DNA from 3 places in the Flavobacterium sp. 38 genome. Region 2 is predicted to be linked to each of the others. Evidence: riboswitches for the same ligand, from Rfam matches in the RefSeq annotation. Region 2 holds a riboswitch; each other region holds the start of a gene.
What was found. A riboswitch is a leader RNA that binds a small molecule or an ion and turns the genes downstream of it on or off. The one in region 2 is predicted to bind S-adenosylmethionine.
Positions count from the first base shown of each region.

Region 1: another riboswitch for S-adenosylmethionine. It lies ahead of AC3E9W_RS05025 (homocysteine S-methyltransferase family protein); the one in region 2 lies ahead of AC3E9W_RS06675 (redoxin domain-containing protein).
Region 3: another riboswitch for S-adenosylmethionine. It lies ahead of AC3E9W_RS04930 (alpha/beta fold hydrolase); the one in region 2 lies ahead of AC3E9W_RS06675 (redoxin domain-containing protein).

Region 1 covers NZ_JBYNWZ010000001.1:1,153,465-1,157,935, forward strand. Annotated here, with positions in the region: gene AC3E9W_RS05020 (hypothetical protein) at 551-685, shown strand; SAM riboswitch class I at 934-1,049, shown strand; gene AC3E9W_RS05025 (homocysteine S-methyltransferase family protein) at 1,386-2,387, shown strand; gene AC3E9W_RS05030 (hypothetical protein) at 2,379-2,588, opposite strand; gene metH (methionine synthase) at 2,962-4,471, shown strand, end outside.
Region 2 covers NZ_JBYNWZ010000002.1:346,191-350,661, forward strand. Annotated here, with positions in the region: gene AC3E9W_RS06665 (PAS domain-containing sensor histidine kinase) at 1-756, shown strand, start outside; gene AC3E9W_RS06670 (response regulator) at 759-1,211, shown strand; SAM riboswitch class I at 1,406-1,506, shown strand; gene AC3E9W_RS06675 (redoxin domain-containing protein) at 1,747-2,736, shown strand; gene AC3E9W_RS06680 (aminotransferase class V-fold PLP-dependent enzyme) at 2,903-4,378, shown strand.
Region 3 covers NZ_JBYNWZ010000001.1:1,133,199-1,137,669, forward strand. Annotated here, with positions in the region: gene AC3E9W_RS04920 (homoserine dehydrogenase family protein) at 1-1,018, shown strand, start outside; gene AC3E9W_RS04925 (hypothetical protein) at 1,656-1,856, shown strand; SAM riboswitch class I at 2,047-2,154, shown strand; gene AC3E9W_RS04930 (alpha/beta fold hydrolase) at 2,226-3,215, shown strand; gene thrA (bifunctional aspartate kinase/homoserine dehydrogenase I) at 3,217-4,471, shown strand, end outside.

The DNA.
Region 1 (4,471 bases), on a different contig from region 2:
GAAAATATAGTTAAGCCCAAACTTTTTAAAAGTTGGGGCTTTTTTTATTTATCATTTTGTAGAATCCCAGAGGGATGACATATTTATAGAACAGAAATGGATACCCATTAGATAGCTCCAGCGGAGCGATATTATCTAAATAATGTGTCGCTCCGCTGGAGCTTTTATCGGATGGTTAAAATATTTTCTATAAATATTATTCTCTTCAAGAGCATATATTAAACAATCAAATTCAAACATTGCCCACGGTTTCAACAGTGGGTACGCAATGCAAATCACGCTACGTAAATTAAACACGTTTCCCACGGTTGAAACCGTGGGCAATGTTCTAAAATCTTTGTGTTTGCAAAACTAAATAAATCAAAATATAGATTTTTCACCTTAGTCCCTTAGAACCTTAGCGCCTCAGAAGCTTAAAAAAACATCACATTAACTTAATCTTATTTCCTTTGACCCGACATAATGAGATGCTAGCTTTGCATTGTAAAATAATATTTTGAAGAATCAATATAAAGTGCTAACTTTAAGAATGTATTAAAAATTATCTACTATGAGCAAATGGGATGAAGAAACACTACTCGAAGAAAAGTCCAAAAATGACAACGAAATGAAAATGACAGATAATGAATTTACAGATCATCAAGAAGTCATGGACACATTTCTTAATTGGGACAGAAGTTTTTAAAAAGCTTTCTGATAAAAGAACAACACGCTCAAATTTATTGAGTCGACAGCAAAAAAATAGACAAAAGCTCAAACTTTATTTATAAGTTTGAGCTTTTCGTTTTTAACCTTTGAACCTTGGTAGCTTAGCAACTTACTCGCTTTGCAAAAAAACTTAGAACCTCAGAACCTTAGCAGCTCAGAATCTTAAAAAAAACTTGCAATTACCGCCTTTATGTCGTTACTTTGCAGCGTTCATAATTTTATTGAAAGTTATCACGAAAGGCGGAGGGATAGACCCAATGAAACCTTAGCAACCCTTTACCATAAAGAAGGTGCTAAATTCTACTTTATACTGTAAACACAGTAACTAAGATAGATAACACAAATACAAGCAGTATTTCTCAAAACTTTTCCTGACAACATTACAACATAATTTCACTGAAATAACATTTAGTGAAAGGAGCGAATCATGGGCGCATTTTTGCCGTCATGGGTTCCCGCTGTCCGCAATATCTTTTATTCTGAACCCCAGAATAAAAGGATATTTGCTCCCATCGGGGCTAAAAAGCCATCAATTGTGAACTTTTAGAAACAAAAAAATCAACATAACGAATAAACCCGACAGGTTTTAAAACCTGTCGGGTTTAAAATCGAAAGTAGAATTAAAAAAGCTTAGCAACTTAGCGCCTTAGTGTCTTAGCAGCTAACAACAAAAAAATATGTCAACAATACAACAAGCAATAAAAGAAAGAATCCTGATTCTAGACGGAGCAATGGGAACCATGTTACAACGCTACAACTTCTCAGAAGAAGATTTCCGTGGCGAACGTTTCAAAGACTTTCCACATCCGTTAAAAGGAAATAACGATTTATTATCACTTACACAACCACATGCAATACGTGCTGTACACGCTGCGTATTACGAAGCAGGAGCAGATATCGTAGAAACCAACACTTTCTCTGGAACTACAATCGGTATGGCCGATTATTTCATGGAAGATTTGGTTTACGAATTAAACTACGAATCAGCAAGAATCGCCCGTGAAGTAGCCGACGAATTCACAGCTAAAAATCCAGCAAAGCCACGTTTCGTAGCCGGTTCAATTGGGCCAACAAACCGTACGGCAAGTATGTCACCAGACGTAAACGATCCGGGTTACAGAGCCGTAACATTTGACGATTTAAGAATTGCTTACAAACAACAAGTTGAAGCCCTATTAGATGGCGGTTGCGACTTACTTTTAGTAGAAACCATTTTCGATACTTTAAACGCAAAAGCAGCACTTTTTGCAATCGAAGAAGTAAAAGACGAACGCAATATCGATGTGCCAATTATGGTTTCAGGAACGATTACCGACGCTTCAGGAAGAACACTTTCTGGACAAACCGTTGAGGCATTTCTGATTTCAGTTTCGCATATTCCGTTATTGAGCGTTGGTTTCAATTGCGCTTTAGGAGCCGATTTGTTGAAACCATATTTAAAAACATTAGCACAGCATACAAGTTTTAATGTTTCAGCGCATCCAAATGCAGGATTACCAAACGCATTCGGACAATACGATGAAACACCAGAACAAACTCAGGTTTTCATCAGAGAATATTTAGAAGATAATTTAATTAATATCATCGGTGGTTGTTGCGGAACAACGCCAGATCATATCCGATTAATGGCTGAGGTTGCGAAGGATTATAAGCCTAGAGTGGCACCGGTTTTAGAGTAACGTTTCGTTTCCTGCAAGGTTTTCAAAACCTTGTAGGTATGATTTGTTGATGTATAAAGAGTACAAACCTACAAGGTTTTGAAAACCTTGCAGGTTAGCCAAAAGCAAAAAAAGTTCCGTAGGAACGACCGATTTTGTAGCAACGGAATTTATTCCGTTGAAGAGACGATCGAAGAAATGAGTTTCATAGGAACGGTGCATATAATATTCATCCGCTGACGCGAGCTTCCAGCTCGTGCCTACAAAGTAAGATTTAAGATAAAAATAGCATTGAACGTGCACGAGCGTGACGCTCGCGCCAGCAAAAGAAAAATATTAAAGTTTCGGAGAAATATAATTTATTATGAAACCGAGTTTGCGTGAGGGATAGAAGTGGAAAGCCCACAGCCTGACGAAGGAAGAGCGAGGACTTGCAACGGATAGCCCGACCCGCTTTTTTCAAGCGGGACACGCCCAAAATAAAAATGAAAACATAAATACCTACAAGGTTTCAAAAACCTTGCAGGAAAGAAATAAAGAATAAGAATAAAAACTCAGAACCTAAGAAGATTAGGAACTTAGTACCTTAAAGAAAATGACTGAAAAAAGAAGAGACCTTGTATTATCAGGATTAGAACCGTTGATTATTACGCCCGAAAGTGTTTTTGTAAACGTTGGGGAGCGTACGAATGTAACGGGTTCGCGAAAATTCCTTCGATTAATCAAGGAAGAGAAGTATGATGAGGCACTTGATATCGCAAGACAGCAGGTAGAAGGAGGAGCGCAGATTATCGATATCAATATGGATGAAGGAATGTTGGATGGTGTAACGGCCATGACTAAATTCATGAATTTAATTGCAGCAGAACCAGATATTTCGAGAGTGCCGATTATGATCGACAGTTCGAAATGGGAAATTATCGAAGCGGGATTAAAAGTAGTTCAGGGAAAAAGTGTTGTAAACTCCATTTCGTTAAAAGAAGGAGAAGAAGCTTTTATTCATCATGCAAAATTAATCAAACGTTACGGTGCGGCAGCGATTGTGATGGCTTTTGACGAAGTTGGTCAGGCAGATAATTACGATCGAAGAGTCGAGATTTGTCAGCGTTCGTATGATATTTTGGTAAACAAAGTAAATTTTCCGCCTCAGGATATCATTTTCGATTTGAATATTTTTCCGGTAGCAACCGGAATGGAAGAGCACAGATTGAATGCATTGGACTTCTTTAGAGGGACAAAATGGGTTCGTGAAAACCTTCCACACGCGCATATCAGTGGTGGAGTGAGTAACGTTTCGTTTTCATTTAGAGGAAATGATGTCGTACGTGAAGCGATGCACTCGGTTTTCTTGTACCACGCGATCAAAAATGGAATGACGATGGGAATCGTAAACCCAGAAATGTTGACGATTTACGATGATATTCCGAAAGATTTATTAGAACACGTTGAAGACGTAATTTTAGATAGACGCGACGATGCGACAGAACGACTTTTAGATTTTGCAGAAAATGTAAAAGGCGAAGTAAAAAGTGACGAAAAAGCGGTTCAGGAATGGCGTTTAGGATCGGTTCAGGATCGTATTACACACTCTTTGGTAAAAGGGATTGATGCTTTTATTGAAGAAGATGTAGAAGAAGCACGTCTGGCAGCGACAAAACCAATTGAAGTTATCGAAATCAATTTGATGGCTGGAATGAATGTGGTAGGAGATTTATTCGGAAGCGGAAAGATGTTCTTACCTCAGGTTGTAAAATCGGCTCGTGTAATGAAAAAAGCGGTGGCTTATTTATTGCCTTTTATTGAAGAAAGCAAACAAGCTGGTGACAAACAAGGAAACGGAAAAATCCTGATGGCGACTGTAAAAGGCGACGTTCATGATATTGGAAAAAACATCGTTTCGGTAGTTTTGGCTTGTAATAATTACGAGATTGTTGACTTAGGTGTAATGGTTCCTCCGGAGAAAATCATTGCAGCGGCGATTGAACATGAAGTAGACATTATCGGTCTAAGCGGACTAATCACGCCTTCGCTTGACGAAATGGTTTATTTGGCCAAAGAATTAGATAAACAAGGAATTAAAATCCCGATTATGATTGGTGGGGCAA
Region 2 (4,471 bases):
ACCGAAAAATTAGAAATTTTGGTAGCAGACCGCACCAAAGAACTGCAAAGATCGAATGATGATTTACAGCAGTTTGCGCACGTTGCGTCGCACGATTTAAAAGAACCTGTCCGAAAAATAAAAACTTTTGTAAGCCGTCTAGAAGATCATTTGGAAGGAAAACTAGACGAATCGGCATCCAAATATATTGAGAGAGTTCACGTCGCCGCAGACCGTATGTTTAATATGATTGATGGCGTGCTGGCGTATTCTAAAATCAATGCCGATTCGCAAAAAGCAACAATGGTCGATTTAAATGAAGTCATTAAAAATATAGAAACCGATCTCGAAATTGCACTTCAAAAAACAGGCGGTAAAATTTATTATGAAGAACTTCCAGTTTTGGAAGGGGCTTTGGTATTATTGTATCAGCTTTTCTATAATTTGATTAACAATTCCATTAAATTTGCTAGAGAAAATACGCCTTCGCAAATTACGGTTACAGCGACTGAAAAGATGGAAGACGGCAACAGAATTGCAATAATTACTGTAGAAGATAACGGAATTGGTTTTGACCTCGATCAGACTGGACGTATTTTTGAAACTTTTACCCGCCTAAATTCTAAAGACCGTTACGAAGGAACTGGCTTAGGTTTATCGCTGTGTAAAAAAATAGCAGAACGTCATGGAGGAAATATTACCGCAACAGGAATTGCCAATAAAGGAGCTGTTTTTATTGTAACGCTGCCATTTGAACAAAAAGAAAAAGACATTTAATTATGAGTAAAAAGATAATTTTATTAGCTGATGATGACAGAGACGATACAGAAATGTTTTGTGAAGCGCTGGCTGATATCGATGAAAATATTATTTGTCATTGTGCTGAAAATGGTGATAAAGCACTAAAAATGCTTAAAAACGAAGATAAAATTCCAGGTGTTGTTTTTCTAGATTTAAATATGCCCATTCTAAATGGCTGGGAATGCTTGAAAGAATTAAAAGCTGATGAGCGCTATAAAGAAATCCCTGTAATTATGATTTCTACTTCTTCGCATAAAAATGATATGGACACAGCAGCAAATCTTGGCGCTGTCTGTTATTTTGTAAAGCCAAATAATTTTAACGATTTAAAACAAGTCCTTCAATTTATTACTTCTAATCTCGAAAAAGGATTAAAAGAAGCGCTTCCAACTCTCGAAAAAAATAAATACTTGCATGTTTTTTCTTTTTAAATGAATAAAACGTCCGAATTTCTTTTGTAAAAAAGGGATCATAACAAAAATAACTTTGTTTTAATTTGTTGTTTTTCAGTTCCTAAAGTGTGCTGAAAGAGTTTTTAAATAAATTTTACAAAAAAACACAATTTAAACTATACTAATTCGGTAGAATTAATATATATTTGTAACACAGAAAATTTATATAATGATACATATCCAGAAAGACTGAGGGAATAGGCCCATTGATGTCTTAGCAACCTGTTGCCGAATAAGGTGCTAAATCCTTCCGCTGTGTGCGGGCAGATAAGAAAGATTTCTCCGTAAATCTGTTTAAGATCATAATGTTAATCTTTAATTTTTTTTTAAATGAAAGCAGAATCCATTTTGTACGCGAGTTACGAGCTTTTGAATTTAATTTTCGAAGAAAACAGCTTTGCCTTTTTCTGAATGAGAAAATTCTAGTTCCACGAGATTCTTTCTTTAATCATATCGCTAATGGCTTTTGTCATTGGCCTGAAATTCTTTTGTCTAATCTTAAACTAAAAATAAAATGAAAAAAATACTATTAGGTTTTGCTTTGCTTCTGGGTGCTTTTCAAACTCAAGCGCAGGAAAATAATTTACAGTTAAAAGGAACTGTTGTTGATACTGTGGCGCAATATGTCTACTTGCAGAAGTTTCACAATAAAATGTTTACCACAATTGATTCGGCAAAAGTAAAAGACGGAAATTTTAGTTTTAAAACTAAAGTAAAAACCCCAGAATTATACGGATTAAGCGTCAATACCGAAAGTTCGCCTTTGTATATTTTTCTCGAAAAAGATCCCATTACAGTAAAATTAAATCCGAAGAAATATTATACCGCTTCAGTTGTTGCAGGTTCGGCTTCTCAAGATTTGTTCGAAACTTATAAAAAAACGAAGGATGTAGAAATCAGCAAATTCATAACAGAACATCCAAAATCTATTGTTTCGGCTTATGTACTCTACAGAAATTGGTCGTACCGATTGACGCCAGAACAGATTACGCAAAACATTGCTTTATTAGATAAAAGTCTTCAAAATACCACTTACGTGAAAGAACTAAAAGAACTGGTTACCGTTTTAGACGGATTAGCGGTCGGTAAAAAAGCCCCTGATTTTACAGCCAATGATCCTGAAGGAAAACCAGTTCGCCTTTATGAAAACTTAAAAGGCTACACTTTGGTCGATTTTTGGGCTTCTTGGTGTGGACCATGCAGAAAAGAGAATCCGAATATTGTGGCGGCTTACAAGGAATTTCACGATAAAGGATTCAATATTGTGGCAATCTCATTAGATAAAAAGAAAGAAAATTGGATTAAAGGAATTAAAGATGATAATCTAACATGGACACACGTTTCGGATTTGCTTTTCTGGAACAGTGCCGTTGCCAAATTATACGGAGTAAGAGCCATTCCGGGAAATTATTTAATTGATTCTAAAGGAACAATCGTTGCCAAAAACCTGCACGGAGAAGAATTGCAAACTACGTTAAAAACACTTTTAGAGAATAAAATTTAAGACCCAATCTTGTCATTCCGAGGAACGAGGAATCACACTAGAATCCATATAGAAAGTCGCCAATCTTTGTCGAGTTGCGTGTGAGATTCCTCGTTCTTCGGAATGACAAAAATTGGAGTGAACAATACAACAATACAATTTAGTTAATTTAAAAAATGTAAAGGATATGAATGCTATTGAGTCAACAGTAAAACCAACAGAACCGGAGTGTTACTTTTCTAAGTTTAGAGAAAACACAGTAGGAATTAATCACACTTTCGAATCGGTTTATGGAGAACAAAATTTAGTATACGCCGACTGGGTGGCCAGCGGAAGATTATACCATCCGATCGAAGAGATAATGCTTAATAAAATTGGTCCAATGATTGCCAATACGCATTCCCTTTCAAGTCAGACCGGAAAAACGTCGACTTACGCTTATCAATATGCGAGAGATATTATAAAAAAATTGGTCAATGCTCGCGAGTCGGATGTTTTGGTCGCTACGGGAAGCGGGATGACGGCGGCTTTATCGAAATTGCAACGCATTATGGCGCTCCGAACAAAATCGGATGAAGATCGACCTGTGGTTTTTATTACGCATATGGAACACCATTCGAATCAAGTTTCGTGGTACGAAACAAATGCAGAAGTTGTGATTTTGGAACCTGATGAAAATAATTTGGTCAATCCAGAAGCACTTTCTTTAGCAATAAAAAAATATGCCGATAGAACTTTAAAAATCGGTTCGTTTACAGCTTGTTCGAATGTTACGGGAATTATTACGCCTTATCATGAATTGGCCAAAATCATGCATCAAAATGGCGGACTTTGTTTTGTCGATTTTGCAGCTTCGGCACCGTATGTTGCAATCGATATGCATCCAGAAGATCCAGAAGAGCAATTGGATGCAATTTTCTTTTCGCCGCATAAATTTTTGGGCGGACCTGGGACTTGCGGCATTTTGGTTTTTGATGAAAAATTATACCAATCCGATTTTCCAGATAATCCAGGCGGTGGAAACGTAAAATGGACGAATCCGTTAGGGAAATATTGTTACAGCGATAGTATAGAAGTTAAAGAAGATGGTGGAACTCCTGGGTTTCTGCAAGTTATTAGAACTGCTTTGGCTTTAGAATTGAAAGAACAAATGGGAGTGGAGAATATCAAAAATCGCGAAAAAGAACTGCTTGATCTCTGTTTTTCTAGGCTTCAAAAAATATCAGGATTGTCCATTTTAGGAGATTTAACAACAGAAAGAATTGGCTGTGTTTCTTTTGTGATCGAAGACATTCATTACAATTTGATTGTACGTCTTCTAAATGACCGTTTCGGAATTCAGGTTCGCGGCGGCTGGTCTTGTGCGAGTACGTATGCGCACTATCTGTTTAATATTAATGAGAAAAAATCCGCTGAAATTACAAATGAATTGCTGCAACGAAATCAGACCAATAAACCAGGTTGGGTTCGTTTGTCGCTACACCCGATTATGAGCAATGAAGAGCTTTTTTATATCTGTGACGCGATTGAAAAAACAGCATTCAATTATAAAAAATGGAAGAAAGATTATGAATATAATCCCGTTTCAAATGAATTTGAAAATCCAGCAATAAAAGATAACATCGCGAGAGATGTACAAGATTGGTTTAAGTTAGTTGAGTAGTTAAGTGTTCCGTAGGAATATCTAGTCAGTAGTCCTGCGGAATTAAGTTTTGTTTTTTTTGTTAAACCCGACAGTTCCGAGATTTCGCAACTG
Region 3 (4,471 bases), on a different contig from region 2:
TATCGAAAGTCAGGAGTTTTTTCTTGAAAGTAAAAATGTCGATTTTCATTTTCCAATTATAACCAATTCAACAGTCGCTTTCTTCGAAAAAGAAGGCGTAGGTTATTCGTGGGAAACCAATTTTAGACAATTGGCAGTTCCGTTTAAAGTAGAAGATATTGTCGAGTTTGCACAAGAAAATGAATTCGAAAACCTAATTGCTGTAGACGCGACGGCCAGCGACGAATTGGTAAAACACTACAATACACTAATCAAAAACGGATTTAATATTGTAGCGGTAAACAAAAAAGCCAATACACTTCCGTTAGATCTTTATAAAGAACTTCGATCGAATCTGAAAAAGTACGACAAAGAATTTCTTTACGAAACCTCTGTTGAGACTGGAATTCCAGTTTTGCGGACTTTAAGAGATTTGTATTATTCTGGAGAAAAAATCAAAAAGATTCGAGGTGTTTTTTCAGATAATCTGAGTTATGTTTTCAATCGATTTTCAATAGAAGATGTTTCATTTTCTTCCATTCTAAAAGATGCAAGTCTTTTGGGATTAATGAAATCCAACTTTAAAGAAGATTTATCTGGAAACGATACGGCAAGAAAACTTTTGATATTGGCCAGAGAAATCGGAAAAGACTTTGAACTTTCTGATATTAAGATCAAGCCATTTATAACTGAAGAACATTTGGAGAAAAACGGTGTGCTCAATAAAGAAGCTGTCGATAAATCTTTTAAGATTGCCAAAATTACTCAGGCAGAAGATCATGTGCTTCGATATGTGGGCGAATTTGATTTGGAAAAAGGAACTTTAGAAACCAAATTGATTTCCGAATCAGTCAATTCACCAATTGGACAATTAAAAGGTTCTGACACGATTTTTGAAATTTACACAAAATCTTACGGTGATATTCCAATTGTAATTCAGAGCGCGCCTCCGTGCAGGCAAGCAATTTCAAGAGGAATTATAACCGATATTCTAAAAATTGCAGAGCGAATTAGGAGTAAAGAGGCAGTCTGGCTGTAAATTTTTAATAAAAAAAAGAAAAAGGTTCTTTGATAATTTGATTTGTCAATTGGAGTCATGAAGAAAAAAAGGCTTGTTTTGTAAGTTTTTTACCTTTATTGTTTCGTTTTCGTTTTTGTAAGATGTTTTTCATCGTTAAAAAACTGATTTTTAACGATTTTTGTAATTAAATTCTTGAATTTAATTTGTGTAATAAAAAAAATATTTGCATATTTGTTATACCCAAAAACTACTAGAAATCAAATGAACTTAAAAGTCAACAAAATGTTTTGTGCCATTTCGGTTAAGACCGAGGTTGGGGTGTCTATTGCTTAAAAAAATTGTAAGAATACAATAATAATATAGTAAGAGCCTCCTAAGAAATTTTTAGGAGGCTTTTTAATTTAAAAGAAATGCAGAATTTTAAAATACAATATAAATCACAGATGAATAAATCCTTACAGATGAACAAGATGTTTACTGTCGCGCTTATTTGCGCATACGTCTGTTGATACTAAAAGCATACATGAGTGTAAAAACTTAAACCCTTTTGGTATCTAAAAATCCAAAAGGGTTTTTTTATTCCAAAAAGCGATTTAACAGAAACATAAAAGAGAAATAAAGATTATAAAACACAACTGAACTAAAACTTAATATCATGAGCAAATTGAACTACTTCGCAGAAAAAATTTCTAAATTGAAAAACAGAAGGACAAAAAATAGCAATCCGCCGCCAACAAACGAATTGGCTCACCCAAGATTCGGAATCACAGAAGAAGATAAAAGTACTGCTAAAAAAGTACCAAACTCTTTATTGTTTTTGATGTATTCAAAAGAAAATGAAACGCTTTTTATCTAAACGGAAAAGCATCATAAACTAGGTGAAAACCTGCTTAATTTTACTGGGCATTTTTGTTCGGTAAATTTTTGCGTATAATAGTTTTTGCTCATGTAAGTCGCAGAAATTTAACAAACACTTTTAGATTAAATTTGTTTGTTAAAGAAATTAGTAGTTAATTTGCACTCGTTAAGTTCATAAAAGTATTGAAATGTTATAAAGAAAGGACGAGGGATTAGACCCGATGAATCCTTAGCAACCCTTCGTTAATTCGAAGAAGGTGCTGCATTCTACCACGCCCAACGTGGAAAGATAACAATCAGAATTTTTCTAGTTTAGACTAGTTTTTTCTTTCTAATATTTCCATATACAAATCATAATACAACAGATTTGAAATTGGAAAATAGACCAAATCCCATTATAATTCAAGATTTCATCACAGAAAGTGGTGCAAATTATCATTCTATACCGTTAAGTTTTACACTGTCTGGCCAGCCGCTGCACAGTGCGCCTATTGTTTTGGTTAATCATGCCTTGACAGGAAACTCACAAGTTACTGGCGAAAATGGCTGGTGGAATGACTTAATTGGCGAAGGTAAAACTATTGACACTGCTGTTTATACCATTTTAGCCTTTGATATTCCTGGAAACGGAACAAATTCTTTTTTAATCGAAAATTATCTTGACTTTACAGCCAGAGACATTGCAAGAATCTTTATTGAGGGTGTAAAAGCCTTAAATATCGAAAAGCTTTTTGCTGTTATCGGAGGTTCTGTCGGGGGTGGAATTGCTTGGGAAATCTTAGCTCTGGCGCCAAACATTACAGAAAACCTTATTCCGATTGCGAGTGACTGGAAATCGACAGACTGGCTTATTGCAAATTGTTTTCTTCAGGAGCAGATTCTGAATAATTCTTCAAAACCAATAGAAGATGCGAGAATTCATGCCATGTTATGTTATCGTTCGCCAGAATCATTCAAAGAAAAATTCCAAAGAACCATCAATCAGGATCTTTTGATTTTTAATATCGAAAGCTGGTTGGCGCACCACGGAAAAAAACTGCAGAAAAGATTTCAGCTTTCTTCTTATAAATTAATGAATCAGTTGCTTAAAACAATTGATATTACGAGAAATAGTGAAAGTTTTGAAAACTTATTGTCAAAAACAACGGCTTCAATTCATATCATCGGAATCAATTCTGATCTGTTTTTTACAGCAAAAGAAAACGTAGAAACCTACGAAGAATTGAAGAAGTTTAAAGACAATGTTTTCTACAGCGAAATTGTCTCTGTTCACGGACATGACGCTTTTTTAATCGAGTACAAACAATTAGATCATTTACTTGCCGACATTTTTAAGGCAGAAACAATAAAAAAATAAAATGAAAGTATTAAAATTTGGAGGTAAATCATTAGCAAACGGAGAAGGACTTAACAAGGTTGTTTCTATCATTTCTGATAAAGTAAATCAAGGAGAAAAAATTGCCGTTGTAGTTTCTGCGCGTGGAAATGCGACAGACGAACTGGAATTTATCTTAAGCATTGCGGCTAAAAATGGCAGCTATAAAGAATTATTAGAGAATTTTAAAAAATATCAAATATCAGATTACCCACAAGTTGATTTATCTGAAGAGTTCAATATTTTAGATAAACTTTTTGAAGGAGTAAGCTTAATTGGCGATTACAGCAAAAAAATTAAAGATCAGATTTTGTCAAAAGGAGAATTGCTTTCGGCTAAATTATTGACAGCTATTTTATTGGAAAAAGGAATTCCAGCCAATTTCGTAGATACAAGAGATTTGCTGAAAACAGATTCTAAATTTGGTGATGCACAGCCTTTAGAGCAGCTTTCGAAGAAAAACGTAATCAATTATTTTAAAGAACATAACGGAGAAACGGTTAATATAGTTACAGGTTTCATTGGATCTAATAACAACAACGACACAACTACTTTAGGTAGAAATGGCAGTAACTATACCGCTTCGTTAATCGCCAATTATTTAAATGCAGAAGAATTACAAAACTTCACGCACGTAGACGGAATCTACACCGCAAATCCTGATTTGGTTGCCGATGCTAAGAAAATAGAATATTTATCATTCAATGAAGCAAATGAGCTGGCAAATTTCGGCGCAACGATTCTTCATGCTAAAACGATTATTCCTTTGTTAGAAAAGAATATTCCGTTACGAATTTTAAATACATTCAACCACGAAAATAGAGGAACTTTAATCACTTCAGATTCTTCTAAAGAAGGAATTAAAACACTTTCTGTTTTAGAAAATGTTTCTCTTGTAAATCTTGAAGGACGCGGATTACTTGGAAAAGCTGGGGTTGATGCCCGAATTTTTAAAGTAATGGGCGATCACAATATCAGTGTAAGTATCATTTCGCAAGGTTCTTCAGAAAGAGGAATCGGATTGGTGGTTGCAACTGATAAAGCAACAACTGCAGTTGTAGAGTTAGAAAAAGAATTTGAAAATGACTTTTATTCTAAAGATGTTAATCAGATTACGGTTACAGACAATGTATCGGTAATTTCGATTATTGGTCAGGATTTGAGTACTTTCCACAAGCCGTATACAGCTTTAATCAAAAACAAAATTGTTCCGATTTTATTCAACAACACAGTTACGG